2 regions of the Pseudoalteromonas sp. BZA4 genome follow, and region 2 is predicted to be linked to the other one. Evidence: predicted binding sites of a transcription regulator. Region 2 holds the regulator's gene; the other holds the start of a gene.
What was found. The regulator LexA, encoded in region 2, represses DNA repair genes until DNA is damaged. The targets are predictions, from matches to a motif close to TACTGTATNNNNATACAGTA.
Positions count from the first base shown of each region.

Region 1: uvrD (DNA helicase II) is a predicted target of LexA. The motif match lies at 4,837-4,856, and genes of this name have one in related genera.

Region 1 is NZ_JBECOT010000045.1:20,969-28,885, forward strand. It holds tRNA gene ABMY41_RS16040 (tRNA-Met) at 133-209, opposite strand; gene cysQ (3'(2'),5'-bisphosphate nucleotidase CysQ) at 450-1,247, opposite strand; gene nudE (ADP compounds hydrolase NudE) at 1,240-1,812, opposite strand; gene yrfG (GMP/IMP nucleotidase) at 1,874-2,530, shown strand; gene ABMY41_RS16060 (dUTP diphosphatase) at 2,531-3,151, opposite strand; gene ABMY41_RS16065 (peroxiredoxin-like family protein) at 3,285-3,914, shown strand; gene ABMY41_RS16070 (YacL family protein) at 3,947-4,315, opposite strand; gene ABMY41_RS16075 (hypothetical protein) at 4,437-4,661, opposite strand; gene uvrD (DNA helicase II) at 4,921-7,086, shown strand; gene ABMY41_RS16085 (GNAT family N-acetyltransferase) at 7,064-7,917, shown strand, end outside.
Region 2 is NZ_JBECOT010000011.1:26,295-34,211, reverse strand. It holds gene ctaD (cytochrome c oxidase subunit I) at 1-949, opposite strand, end outside; gene coxB (cytochrome c oxidase subunit II) at 949-2,091, opposite strand; gene lexA (transcriptional repressor LexA) at 2,529-3,146, opposite strand; gene ABMY41_RS06800 (hotdog fold thioesterase) at 3,308-3,745, shown strand; gene ABMY41_RS06795 (hypothetical protein) at 3,753-4,133, opposite strand; gene ABMY41_RS06790 (hypothetical protein) at 4,292-5,017, shown strand; gene ABMY41_RS06785 (VOC family protein) at 4,992-5,345, opposite strand; gene ABMY41_RS06780 (endonuclease) at 5,462-6,115, shown strand; gene ABMY41_RS06775 (S41 family peptidase) at 6,216-7,838, shown strand; gene ABMY41_RS06770 (hypothetical protein) at 7,831-7,917, shown strand, end outside.

The DNA of each region.
Region 1 (7,917 bases), on a different contig from region 2:
ACTTCTCACTTAATTTAAGAAGTCAGCCAATTCAAAGAATTGGTTGCGGGAGCTGTGAAGGTGAAGAGTGAATGCCTCACGCCGTGACGACGACCTTTATAGTTCCAACATTACACCAATCTTTATAAAGATTGGTTGCGGGAGCCGGATTTGAACCGACGACCTTCGGGTTATGAGCCCGACGAGCTACCAGGCTGCTCCATCCCGCGCCTGTATGTTTAGAGTCCCAGAAGCCGGATTTAAACCGACGACCTTCGACTTCAGGTATTAGCGAGTCCGACGAATGATTTATCATTCTGCTCCATCCCGCGCCTGTAATCTCTGAGTAACATAAGCATGTTATTGCTGCCCTGTTTCAGAGAGAGCGCTATCATATAGCAATAAGATTAGAAATCAAGGGTTATAGTGACAAATTTAACTCAAACGAACAAAAACCACACAAAACAAAGCTAAAAAGCTCGCTGATGAGGACTAATCATTTTTTGCCACTCCCAATCAGGGTGACCCATCACAATAAAGTCAGGGTTTTCTGTGCTTTCTCGTTGATTGTAAGTTAACGGGTTGAATTCGGCATCAGTAATACAGCCACCAGCTTCTTCTACAATCACTTGTGACGCCCCAGTATCCCACTCACCCGTTGGCCCGATACGTAAAAAACAATCAGCTTTACCCTCTGCGATGATACAAGCCTTTAATGAACATGAGCCTAATGCCACCGTCGCAAACTGAGTATTTAAATACTGACTGACCGCTTCAATTTTTTGTCTGCGGCTTACAGCTAAGGTTAAGTTATCGGGTGTTGCTACCGAAATTTGCTGATCTTGGCCATTTTCACGTTTAAATGCGCCATTTTGATAACTAGCAAAATAAGTCACTTGTTTCGCTGGCCAATGGATAACACCCAGTACTGGGCGATTATTTTCAACTAAAGCGATATTAACTGCAAAATCACCGCTTTCTAGAATAAACTCCCCTGTACCATCCATAGGATCAAGCAGCCAATAACGGTGCCAATCTTTTCTGTCTGCCAGCGCCGGAATGGGTGTTTCTTCAGACATAATTGGAATATCAGGGGCTATGGCTTTCAAACCAGCCATTAATACATCGTTCGATGCTAAGTCAGCCTTGGTGACCGGAGTATGATCTGACTTTTGCTCAGCACCAATATCATCCTGCTGATAAATGGCCATAATGGCATCGCCTGCTTGCTCAGCTAACCGAATACACGGTTCTAAAAAATCATTCATTGCCCGCTCCCGACTCTAAGTACTTTGTTAATAATAGCAAAGCTGCGACACTTCGTGCTTCAGTAAAGTCTTCTTGTTGCAATAATGATTGCCAATCACTTATTGGCCATTTTACAACGACAAGCGGTTCAGGCTCATCACCAGGTAAGGTTTCAGGGTAGAGATCTTCAGCATATAAAATATGCATAGTGGCATTAAAGTAACTCGGCGCCATGCTGACTTTTTTAAGTTCAGCGAAATGCTTAGCACCAAAACCAACTTCTTCTTTAAGCTCACGGTCTGCGGCTTGCTGTGGTGTTTCGCCTGGGTCAATCAGGCCCTTTGGAAAACCCAACTGATAATCATTGGTGCCTGCACAATATTCTCGCACTAATAACAGTTCGTTATCGGCCGTTACTGGCACAATCATAACTGCCCCTCTGCCACCGCCACGAATTCTTTCGTATTGCCTTTGCTCATCATTTGAGAACTTCAATTCGAGAGATTCAACAGTAAATAGTCGACTTTTAGCGACAACTTCATTAGACAAAATTTGCGGTGGTGTAGGATGCTTTTTCTGTGTCATTGGCATTAATTTGCTATCATGGCAGTTATGCTCATCATAAATCTTTTAAAGTGAATTGCCTATGTTAAATTGGTCAAAAATCGATACTGTGTTGTTAGATATGGATGGCACCCTACTCGATTTGCATTACGATAATTACTTTTGGCTAACCGTTATTCCCGAGCAATATGCGCGTAAACATAAAATCAGCTTAGACGAAGCAAAAGCTGACATTTTACATCGTTATCAACAAGTTCACGGACAAATTAATTGGTACTGCTTAGATTATTGGCAACAACAACTTGATTTACCAATTATGGCGCTGAAACGCGACATTCAACATTTAATCAGAATTCGTGAAGATGTTCCGCCGTTTTTAACTGAGCTTAGAAAAGCAGGCAAGCAATTGATCATGCTTACTAACGCACACCCAGATTGTGCCATGTTAAAGTTTGAACATACTGCTATCGATAATTATTTAGATGGTGTGATCTCAACTCATCAATATGGCGTGAGTAAAGAGCATCAACCATTATGGCAACAAGTACATCAAGAATGGCAGTTTGATAAGGAACGGACTTTATTTGTGGATGACAGCCCTGCCGTGCTAGATGCGGCAAAAGAGTTTGGTATTGGTCATATACTTGCGGTTGCCAACCCTGATAGTCAGCAACCGCATAAGCAGTTCGATGGCTTTTTATCAACCATCGATTTTCGCGAGCTTATACCCGTTGAATGATTACTTCGGGTAACGCTGCTCTAAGCCTTGGTATACAAGCTTTGCAAAATCTGCATGCTCTGTATCTAGGCTTTTAACCACTTCAACTAAGTGCTCGTTATCTTCTTGACCATTCCACACCTTGATATAGCTACCGTCTTTGTAGCCATGATCTTGGCGAAAGAAGTTCAAGGTGTTTTTACCAACGTAGCCACGATATAAATCATCGATATCCATACCAATTTGCGCCATACAACCTGCAAACGCAGCTGCATTAAAACTCTTTTCAGCGACTGCTGACGCGGCTAATAATTCGAGTGTTTGTTTAAAGTCATCTGCTTGAACTGGCGCACTTAACTCAGCTTCAAGTTGCGCAGCTAACTGCTCATAGCTGGTTTCACCATCAATGCGTAAAGATAAACCAAAATGGAAAATATCAACTAACTCTAAAATAACTTGTTCTGTGTCTGGGGTTTGTTTCTTCCACCACTTCCAACCGTAGTGATCCAGCATTTCAGCACACTCAACCCAAATTGCACGATACCATTCAAAACCTTGGCTAAACCATTGCTCATGAACTTTGGTATTCATCGCATTTTGCATCTCGAGCATAACAACGAGTTTTTGTAAATTAGCAGACATTCTTTATCCCAACTTGCATTTTTTATTTGCCTATATACTACAGTTAAATTTGAGTTTGATGTAGGTAAAGATGAAATAAATCCCGCAACAATCAGGTCATCTTTGCAGTTGATAAGAATAACCGAGGAAGCCCATGTTTAAATCTCTATTCATTAGTGCACTGTTTGTACTATCAAGCCACGTTATCGCTGCAACTGCAACCAATATTGCCGAATCAGCAGAGCAAGTTAGTCCGTTATTACCTGGCTTAACGGTGCCAAATGTTGAATTGAAAGACCAATACGGTAAAACCGTCTCGCTAGCTGAGCGCTTTAAAGAAAAAACTACCGTGCTGATTGTTTATCGTGGTGGCTGGTGCCCATATTGTTCAAAACAATTGGCCAGCGTGCAAAAAATAGAGAAAGAATTAGCAAGCTTAGACGCGCAACTAATTGCCGTTTCACCAGATAGCCCTGAAAAACTCGCTGAAACAAAAATTACAGCTCCTAGCTATCAATTGCTTTCTGACGACAGCCTTACTTTGGCGCAAACGTTAGGTTTAGCATTTTATTTAGATGACAAAACAGCAAAAATTTACCGTAATAAGCTTGGGGTTAACTTTGTCTCGTTAGAAGGTGAGCCAAAAGTAGCACTGCCAGTACCCGCAGTATTCGTAATAGATACTAATGGGTTAGTTCATTTTCAATACGCCAACCCAAATTACAAAGTACGCTTAACAGAAGATTTATTACTAGCCGCTGTTAAATCAGTGAGTGAGCAATAAATTAGCAACCGATAAGCAGGATATGCTTCTGCTTATCGGCTTTGTGTAAATTCTTGCCAAGATTCAATTAAATCGACAAAGTCTTCAAAACCACAACCGCTGCACAAGCCCTCTTCTTCAAGCATTAAATCATCATCTTGATAAGCAACTAAATCTTCGTTGTCTTGATGTAATGCATGTGCTTCGAACAGCGCTTCGTCTTTACTTAAGATCAAATCAATTTCTTGACCTTGTAAGGTTAAAGACTCATGACTGTTCTTAACAGCAGAGATCAACGCTTGCACCATCGCAATTTTTTCTTTTCCGACTTCTTCGTTTAGCCAACGGCCTATAATGGCGTGTTCAGAGGAAATTTTAATGCGTAAACCGCTAATAGGGTCGCGGATAAATTGATATTCCATGGAGGGTACTCTTAATACGTTATCTGCTAATTATACCGTTTGCAGCTAAACGTGGCGAGTTTAGTCGCCTTAAAACAGCTCGAGCGCCTAAGTGGCGCTCGAGTTTGTGCTAATTAAATAGCTAGAGTCGCGACTTGAAGCGTGCAGCATCAATAATCGCCCATAGGTATACGATTGGCAGTAAAATAAAGCCAACTGCAACATAAATTAGTGCACCACTAATAACCCATGCTAAAAAGAATGCAATAGCCGCCATTAAACGACCTTGTACCAATTGTCCTAAACCAGGAAAAAAGATATTACATATTGCTGCGATTACATTACCGCCAGAACCTTGCTCTGCCATACTAACCTCTGTAGTTTTTAATGATTATACTTTTTATAATCACACTTTATGCCAACTTATTATGACTTACAAATCAAAGTGTTAAAAAGTGGCGTGATTTTAATTTTAGTTCTTTTTGCTAAAAATCGGTCAAATTCACAATTTTTATATCGTAATTTTAATGACTTGCCAAAATAGCTGTTTATAAAAACAGTATTTTATTTAGCCTTGCATAAACACCTGTTATACTCCACCCATTATAGATTGAAAAGGCGTAACGATGGACGTTTCTGAATTACTCGATGGCTTAAATGACAAACAACGGGATGCAGTCGCAGCCCCATTGCAAAATATGCTGGTACTTGCAGGTGCAGGTTCTGGTAAAACTCGAGTACTTGTTCATCGCATCGCATGGCTCATGCAAGTTGAGCAAGCTTCTGCATACAGCATCTTTGCGGTAACCTTCACTAACAAAGCCGCGAAAGAAATGCGTACCCGTGTAGAAGAAACGTTAAAAGCACCGGTTGGTGGTATGTGGATTGGTACCTTCCACGGCTTATCTCATCGTATTTTACGCGCCCATCACCGTGAAGCGAACTTGCCTGAAAGCTTTCAAATCTTAGATTCTGACGATCAACAACGTATGATCAAACGCTTACTCAAAGCGATGAACATCGATGATAAAAAGTGGCCAGCAAAACAATTTGGTTGGTATATCAGCGCGAAAAAAGATGAAGGTCTACGTCCTAAAGACATTCAAGCCTACGATATTAATGAGCAAATGATGCTAAAAGTCTATGCTGCATATCAGGAGGCTTGTGACCGTGCAGGTTTAGTCGACTTTGCAGAAATACTACTACGCTGCTACGAAGTACTTAAGAACCACCCAACACTTTTACGTCACTATCAACAGCGTTTTGCCCACATGCTGGTAGACGAGTTCCAGGATACCAACACTATTCAGTACGCTTGGTTAAAATTACTCGCAGGTAACACCAACAGTATTATGATCGTAGGTGATGATGACCAAAGTATCTATGGCTGGCGTGGCGCAAAAATTGAGAATATCAAACGCTTTTTAACTGACTTCGAAGCCGAAACCATTCGCCTTGAACAAAATTACCGTTCAACGGCAACAATCTTAAAAGCATCAAATGCGCTGATCAAAAACAATGCTGAACGCATGGGCAAAAGCCTGTGGACTGACGGCAATGATGGTGAGCCTATTTCTGTTTACGCTGCGTTTAATGAATTAGACGAAGCGCGCTTTGTTAGCAGCAAATTACGTAGCTGGCTAAATGCAGGTAATGCATTACAGGACGCCGCCATTTTATACCGTAACAATGCGCAATCTCGAGTACTCGAGGAAGCAATGCTACAAGAAGGCTTAAAATACCGTATTTACGGCGGTATGCGCTTCTTCGAACGCCAAGAGATCAAAGATGCACTGTCGTATTTACGTTTAGTGGGTAACCGTCAAGATGATGCTGCTTTCGAGCGCGTTATTAACACCCCAGCCCGCGGCATTGGTGATAAAACGCTAAGCCATATCCGTGATTGCGCTCGCAATGAATCATTGCCACTTTGGTATGCCGCAAAGGCTATTGTAGAGCAGCAGCATCTATCTGGCCGTGCAGCAAGTGCCGTCACTAAATTCTTAGAACTTGTTGAGCATATCGAAGATAAAATCAGCGATCTCACCTTAGAAGAGCAAGCGAAATATGCCATTCAAACCTCAGGGTTAATGGCAATGTATCAAGCTGAAAAAGGTGAAAAAGGCCGTGCCCGCGTAGAAAACTTAGAAGAGCTTATTAGTGCTTGTGGTCAATACGAACTCCCTGAAGATGAAGAGTTCAGCTCACCACTACAGGGATTTTTGGCTTATACCTCACTAGAATCTGGCGAAGGCCAAGCTGATGAGCACGAAGACGCAGTGCAAATGATGACATTACACTCAGCAAAAGGCCTAGAATTCCCACTGGTATTTATGGTTGGTGTTGAAGAGGGCATGTTCCCATCACAACAAAGTAATGAAGAGTCTGGCCGTTTAGAAGAAGAACGCCGCCTCTGTTATGTTGGTATGACTCGCGCGATGGAAAAACTATATATTAGCCATGCAGAAAGCCGCCGTTTATACGGCCAAGAAAAATACCACAGCCCATCACGCTTTTTACGTGAAATGCCTGAAGACTGTATCGAAGAAATTCGTATTAAAACACAGGTTTCAAGACCACCCGCGGCAGGTCGTTTTAGTCCCTCAGTAACACATGCCGCATTTGAAGAAAGCGGCTTTAACTTAGGACAACGCGTATTACACGCCAAGTTCGGCGCAGGAACCGTACTCAATTACGAAGGTAGCGGCGCACAGTCACGTATTCAAGTGAACTTTGATGACCTAGGCAGCAAATGGCTTGTAACACAGTATGCAAGACTTCAAGCCTTATAATGAGTATTTAACAGCACTGTGTAATGAGCTGGTGATCGCAAAGCATCGCCAGCTTGTCATTGTGCAAGGCTGCGAAACTTGGTGCTATCAGTTTGCAAACCAATTAGCGCTTAAAAATACCTATGTTTTCAGTAGCAACTCATTATTAGCAAATAGTGAGTTTCCAAAACATGCTCACCAAATTCTTGGCCAAGAGTTTCAACACGCAATTTTTGATGGTTTTAGCGGCTTATATGCCGATAAACTAGCCGCGCTTGCAGGTACCGTAAAAGCAGGTGGTGTACTGATACTGTTGCTGCCCGATGACCGCAAGTGGCAAGACCCTGCACTCACTAGTATTACCTCTTATGGCGAAGAAATTAAACACAGCTTTTTTAATCAGCGTTTATTCGCCAAGCTAGAGTTGCAACCACATTATTTTACTGAACACTCGCTCCCTGCTTACCAATCAGTATCACCAGCAACTGCTGAGATAAATTATCAGCAACAACAAGCATGTGTTGAGCAAATAATTAAAACCGCAACAGGGCGCGCTAATCGTCCTTTTGTGATCAGTGCCGACCGAGGTCGTGGTAAGTCAGCTGCTTTAGGGCTTGCAGCAGCAAGTCTTCAAGATAAAAGAATCCTTATTTGTGCCACCCAAACCAAAGCCGTACAAACAAGCTTTAAGCATTTAGCCACTGAGCTTGGTGTTAGCAAAGAGCAAAACTGTAAGCAACTAGCTAACCTTAGCTATATTGCGCCAGATACACTGCTACACGAAAAACCTGACTGCGATCTGTTATTTGTCGACGAAGCTGCGGCGATTCCGGTTCCTATGCTATTAGAGAT
Region 2 (7,917 bases):
CAGGCATCCCTGTGGTAAACATATGATGTGCCCAAACGATAAAACTTAGCAGCGCAATCGATGAAGTTGCATACACCATAGACGCATAGCCAAATAGCTTTTTGCGCGAGAAGGTCGGTACGATAGTCGATATAATGCCAAAGGCCGGCAAAATCATGATGTACACTTCGGGGTGACCGAAGAACCAGAAAATGTGCTGGAACATCACAGGGTCGCCCCCACCGGCTGCATCAAAAAAGCTGGTTGCAAAGTATTTATCGGTCAACACCATAGTGACTGCCCCTGCTAGAACAGGCATAACAGCAATTAACAAAAATGCAGTGATTAACCATGTCCATACAAATAGCGGCAGCTTCATCCACGTCATACCTGGCGCTCTTAGGTTGACGATAGTCACGATAACGTTAATCGCCCCCATAATTGAGCTGATACCCATGATATGTACGGCAAACACAAAAAGTGCAGTGTTATCGTTGCTGTAAGTTGTTGATAGTGGTGCGTAGAAAGTCCAACCAAACGCAGGACCACCACCAGGCATAAGTAACGAAGCCAATAGAATTAAAAATGCGAACGGCAATATCCAAAAGCTCCAGTTATTCATACGTGGTAAGGCCATATCAGGCGCGCCTATCATCATAGGTACCATCCAGTTTGCAAGCCCAGTAAATGCGGGCATAACGGCACCAAACACCATGATCAAACCATGTACGGTAGTCATTTGGTTAAAAAAGTGCGGATCAACTAACTGTAATCCAGGCTGAAACAGTTCAGCGCGGATCACCATTGCCATCGCTCCACCAATTAAAAACATGGTGAGTGAAAAAATCAGGTATAAACTACCAATGTCTTTATGATTGGTGGTGTAAAGCCAACGCTTAAAACCTTTAGCTGGATGATGATGGTCGTGATGCGCATGCCCTGTTGCTTGCTCATTAATAACATTACTCATTAGTTCGCCTCCGCTGCTGCATCAATCGCGGCTTGAATTTGACTCGGTTGGATAACATCGCCGGTATCATTACCCCACGCGTTTCGCTTATAAGTAATAACCGCAGCAAGTTGCTTAATTGAAAGCTGTTTATCAAACGCTTGCATTGCTGTGCCAGGCTTACCGTGTAACACGATATCTATGTGATCTTTTACATCACCTAATACAATCGGGCTGCCTTTAAGTGCTGGAAAAACGCCTGGTAAGCCCATACCGGTAGGTTGGTGACATGCAGCACAGCTTGCCATATACACTTGCTCACCTAAGACCATAAGCTCTTCTTTCGGTAATGTTTGATCAAGCAAAGCAGCATCTGCTGCGGCCGCATTGGCTTTTTCTTGCTTGGCATCTGCAAGCCAATTAGCAAATTCATCTTCAGGTAAGGCTTTCACCACAACAGGCATAAAGCCATGATCTTTACCGCATAACTCAGCACATTGACCACGGTATACTCCTGGCTCGTTAATACGTGTCCACGCTTCATTGATAAACCCAGGATTTGCATCCTTTTTAACCGCAAAATCAGGCACCCACCATGAATGAATTACATCGTCTGAGGTCATTAAAAAGCGAACTTTCTTATTGATAGGAAGTACTAGCGGTTTATCTACTTCAAGCAAATAATGCTCAGTTTTCTCTGCTTGGTTGTCTATTTGATCTTTAGGAGTAGATAGAATCGAGTAATAAGCAATGTCTTCACCCATGTACTCGTAATGCCACTTCCATTGTGAGCCAGTCACTTTAATGGTGATATCGGCTTTAGAGGCATCTTCCATGGCAATTAAGGTTTTTGTGGCAGGCACAGCCATGGCGATTAAGATGACAAATGGAATGGCAGTCCAAAGTATTTCAACTTTTGTACTTTCATGAAATTGGGCAGGCTTGGCCCCTTTGGATTTACGGTGGTGTATTAAAGCCCAAAACATCACCGCAAATACGATGATGCCGATTACACAGCAGATAATAAATATCGTCATGTGTAACTCATAAACATTATTACTTATATCGGTCACCCCTTTACGCATATTGTATTGGCTATTTGCCAATGCAAGCTCAGGAAGTGCAAACAATATAAGCCACAAGGCGTAACGCAGTTTACCCATGTGACGGCTCCTTTAGATGCTATTGCAAGACGCAAAGCGAAAAGGCGATACAACAAGGTGCCCATTCGTTTTTCTTATTGTTCAGAGCGACTACGTATCATTTTGACCCACTTATGATACCGACCCCATGACTAACACCTCGCACATTTTTGTGTCTTTTTATTAATTAGGTGTTAATACAGTGTATTAACCAATTAGTTAAAAAATAACCAATAAGCAAGTTTTAATGATAATAAATGTTTATTTTGGTGCATAAATAACAACTATAATCAGCGCGTTATTTAATGTTTAGGAGTAAGAACGAAATATAAAAAAAGAGGAAAACTGCGCCATATAAGGCTTTAAATGAAGAGTAAGGATTCACAAATCCTAATTAAGTAGTAAAATTTCAGCGGCGCACCAAATTGAGTCAATTTAATGCACCAAATTGGGAGCATTTACATCCAGTCAGCGTTACGAATAACACCTACCGCTAACCCCTCGATGTTGAACGACTCATGCTCAAGGTCAACCTCAATAGGCGAAAACTCTTCGTTCTCAGCGTGTAAAAGTACTTTGCGACCCGCTTTTTCTAGACGCTTAACTGTTACATCTTCATCGACTCGAGCTACAACTACTTGCCCGTTTTCAGCAACTTGTGTTCTGTGTACTGCAAGCAAATCGCCATCCATAATACCAATGTCTTTCATACTCATACCATTTACACGCAGTAAGAAATCGGCAGCAGGTTTAAATAATGAAGGATCAACTTGGCAGTGACTTTCAACATGCTCTTGCGCCAAAATAGGTTCACCAGCTGCAACACGGCCAATTAAAGGTAAGCCTAGTTGCTCTGGCTCATCTTCTTCAATTAACTGAATACCGCGACTCGCCCCAGGCTTCATTTTGATCATGCCTTTTTTTGCCAGTGCTTTTAGGTGTTCTTCAGCAGCGTTGGCACTTTTAAAACCCAATGTTTGAGCTATTTCAGCACGCGTAGGTGGCATGCCTGTATCTTTAATAAAGACTTTAATTAGTTCTAAAATTTGCGATTGGCGTTTAGTTAATGGGCGCATACAACTGGTTTTCCATACAGTACATTTAACTGTGAGTATATACAGTTATTTGAAAATCGCAAATTTAAATTAACCCCATCATATTGCTACAAAACTAACATTGAACCACACCGAAAGATGCCATAAGGTATTATCTTTAATTAGCAGGCTAAGGAAACACAATGAGTATTTGGCACCAACCAATCACGTTAGAGCTTTGCAAAGAGCTGGAACAAGGGATTACCGGTCAAGGCACTTTAATGAAAACTATGGGCATTGAGGTAACTGAAATTGGCGATGATTATTTAATCGCAACCATGCCTGCTATTCCTGAGCATCATAACCCTATGGGCATGGTCCATGGCGGAGCAAACGTTGTATTAGCAGAGACAGTGGCAAGCTATGCAGCCAATTTCGTGGTTGATTTCAATAAGTTTTATGCTGTTGGCCAAGAAATTAATGCCAACCACATGAAAGCGTCACGCAAAGGAACGTTAACAGCAACTGCGAGACCGCTGCATTTAGGTAAGCGAACTTCTGTTTGGGATATTAAAATTACCAATGCCGCAGGAGAGCTTTGCTGCGTATCAAGAATGACCGCAGCTGTTGTAGAGCGATAAATTATGGCTATTTTTCGACAGGATAAATAGTAATTTCAATCCCTGCGCCAATTGCAGAGATACGTAACAAGGTATCGGCATGCAGGGGTTGGTTAAAGCATTTAGGCGAATTACCTGATTCAAAGCCTATATCAAATGTACGCTTTGAGCACGATAACCACTGTTTTAATGCATTGCGCGAGCAAGACTCAATAAGCTCGCAAAGCTGGTTAATGGCTTTATCTGGAGAGCTGATATCTGCGGTTGCTTCAATACGTGCTAGTTGGCGGTATTCATCTTGGTCATAATGTAAAACCATGGCGTTTTTCTTCAAATCAGCAACAAGCGCACTAATATCGTGCTTTGACTCAAGCTCCAGATCTACATTTAAAAATTGAATTTCCGACATACTCTCGTTTTTACCCTCTATTTATATCGACTGAAACTTTAACTCAGTTTTGTATATATACCAAATCTAGAATACAGTTAATGCGACATTATGCCGCATTGGCAATCTAGCTAAACAACCTAAAATAGCGCCCACATAACAATAATAACGGGGTAATAATGAATAAACGCCTGTTTAAGTATGCTCGTAAAGGGCATAAATGGCTTGGCTACTTACTTGCTTTGCAGATCTTTTTTTGGCTCTTAGGTGGGCTGGTAATGAGCTCATTACCACTTGAAAAAGTGCATGGTAAGCATCTGGCTAATCGCAGTTTAAGTAGCCCATTTTTATTGTCGGACTACCCTGCTTCAATTGATAAAATAACAGCGCAATTCGAGCAAATCGAGCGTATTAAATATAGCCATTTTTTAAATACCCCGATTATAGAAGTTACATCCTCTAGCGGTACGTTTATTTTTGATGGCAGAACAGGTGCTAAAATGCCTGCACCGAGTAAAGCGCAAATCATAGAAAATGCGCAAGCTCACCTGCTTATTGACGCAAAAATAACGCAAGCGCAGTTATTAACAAAAGGGCCTAGAGAAGTCGGTCACAAAGCCAATGTTTGGCAAATTAGCTTCGATGATTGGTTAACAACAACCTTATATTTAGATAGCCAAACCGGTAAAGTTATAACTGTGCGCAGCACTCTGTGGCGTATTTTCGACTTTTTCTGGATGCTACACATTATGGATTATGATGAGCGTGAGAACTTTAACAATCCACTACTCATCAGCTTCTCAGCCAGCAGCGTACTATTTTGTATTACAGGAGTTCTCTTGTTACTACAAAACGTTCGAATTAAACGTAAAAAGCCAGCTACACGTGTTGGTCAATCAAAGTAGGATTGCCATCTGGGTCGGTGATAATAAAACTCGCGTCACCGGCCTTTTGTATTTCTAATCCTTGTTGCTGAAATTGTGCAGCTAATTGCTCAAAGGTTGAAAATTCATCCAAAGCTTCGGCATTTTGATCCCACCCAGGATTAAAGGTCAGCATGGTTTTATCAAACATACCTTGAAACAAACCAATCAAATGTTCACCGTTTTTCATAATTAGCCAATACTGTTCTATCTCCCCAGCAAACTCTTTGAAACCTAGCTTTTCATAAAACTGCTTTGAAGCACGAATATCTTTTACATTTAGACTTACAGAAAAAGCACCTAATAACATGGTTGTAATTCCTTTAATAAAAACGGCCTAACAACTATAGCTGAGTTGAAAAACTTTTCCTTTTTAGAATAGTCGCTCTAGAATAGCTGTTCCTGTAGTTCACTGATGTGATGGATATGCGTTTATTTCTATACTTAGCCCTTTGTTTTATTTTCACTTTTCCTATATCCGCTAAAGAATTTTCGAGCTTTTACAGTGCCAAAAAGCATTTAATTAAGAATCTACCAAGCAATACTAAAAGCTTATATTGTGGTTGCGATATCAAGCGCCAAGGTAAAAAACTTGTGCCAGACCCTAATGCGTGTGGTTATATTCCTAGAAACTCTGTCACCCGCTCAGGAAAAGAGAATGCTCGGGCAAAAAGAATAGAGTGGGAGCACATTGTGCCTGCCTGGGAGTTTGGCCATCAATTACAATGCTGGCAGGATGGCGGTCGCAAAAACTGTAAAAAAGTCAGTGAAAAGTTTCGTCAAATGGAAGCCGACATTAATAACCTTGCACCTGCTATAGGCGAGATCAATGCTGACCGCTCAAACTTTCGCTATGGCATGGTGTCAACATCAAGTGCAAGTTACGGAGCATGCCCTGTAAAAGTTGACTTTAAGCAACGCGTATTTGAGCCACCCATTTATGCAAGAAAGCAAATAGCCGATACCTATTTTTATATGCAAAAAACCTATGGCTTAAAAATATCTGATAAACAACGTAAATTATTTGAATCGTGGCAAAAGCTTGAAATAGCTGAAATTAGCAATCGAAAGTCTTTATAACTAGCAGCACATTCGTTTACATTTTAGACACTATAATTTATTGCTTTCATAGCAGGTAATTGCTAGTTTTTAGTCAATTACTATCGCAAAGGAAGCATTCATGTTTAAAAATAACAAGCTCGCTTTAGCTGTCTTCTTAGCGGCTTCAGGCATGTCTCTATCTGGCTGTGGCGGCGGTGGCTCATCAAGTAATACCGATACGACTAATCCGCCACCAACAACTTCAGAACCCACTTGGACGGCTGGTGTTTTTGAGCCATCGAGCGAATTTAAAGATCAGTGCGCTGTACCACGTACAGGCAATGATCCATATAACAATAATCAACCTTACCCTGATACAGCTGGCTCTGAATTTACTGAGAAGATGTGGCTACGTTCATGGAGTGACGAAACCTACCTTTGGTACGATGAAATAGAAGACAACAATCCTGATAACTTCAGCTCTGTCGCCGCTTACTTTGATCAGTTAAAGACCTTCGAAAAAACAGATTCTGGTGCTTATAAAGATCAGTTCCATTTCAGCAGGCCGACAGAAGAGTATTATCAGGAGTCGCAATCAGGTGTGGTTTCTGGCTATGGTATCAATTGGGCATTTATCAGTAATGTTCCACCAAGAGAGCTACGTGTTGCCTATTTAGAGAGTGACTCACCAGCTGCAAATGCAGGCTTACAACGCGGTGATACTATTTTAATGGTCGACGACGTCAGCATTGACACTAATACCCAAGAAGGCGTAGATATTCTAAATGAAGCGCTATTTGGACCAACAGCTGGCGACTCGCACAATTTTGTTGTACGCAGTAATGATGGCACCGAAAAATCGTTTACTCTAGTCGCAGGTAATATTACCCAAACACCTGTACAGAATGTTGATACTATCACCACAGAAGATGGCACTAAAGTTGGCTATATGCAGTTTAACAGCCATATAAGTATTGCTCAGCCAGAGCTGATAAGTGCTGTGAATAAGTTCAAAACCGACAATATTGACGAGCTTGTGATCGACCTTAGATACAATGGCGGTGGTTTATTAGCTCTTTCATCTCAACTTGCCTATATGATTGCAGGTCCAGCTAATACGAGTGACTATTTTTACTATCAAGTCATTGAAAATGACAAACAGCCCGAGAGTGATCCATACCCATTCTTTGATTTTGAAATCGACTATTCTACTTTCGAGGGAACAGGTAACACACTCCCTGACTTAAATTTATCGAAAGTCTACGTACTAAGTACGGCAAACACTTGCTCGGCATCAGAAGCACTTATCAATGGCTTAAAAGGCATAGATACTGAAGTTGTTTTAATAGGTGGTAAAACCTGCGGTAAACCATATGGTTTTACCCCAACGCATAACTGTGCAACCACTTACTACACCATTCAGCTAACGGGTGTGAATTACAAAGGCTTTGGCGAATACTCTGACGGCTTAGTACCAACTCCTTCACCGCAATTCGATGCAGATGTAAAAGGCTGTGAACTGGATGACGACTTTAACCACCAGTTAGGTGATAGTGATGAAACACTTCTGAGTGCAGCGCTTTATCATATTGAGAATGATAGTTGCCCAGTGGTAACGCAAAGTGTCACAGCTAAGCAGGCGAAAACCTCATCTTATGCTGCTGATGAAGCTGGTATTGCGCTAAAAGCTAATACTACACTTTACAAAAATAATATGGATTTAACCCGTCCGCTACCAGCTAAGGAAGGTAATTATGAATAAAGCACTGTTCTTAACCTGCATCTTACTGGCAAGCATAGCAGGCTGTAAAAGTACTCAAGCAGAGCAACCGCAAGATGCT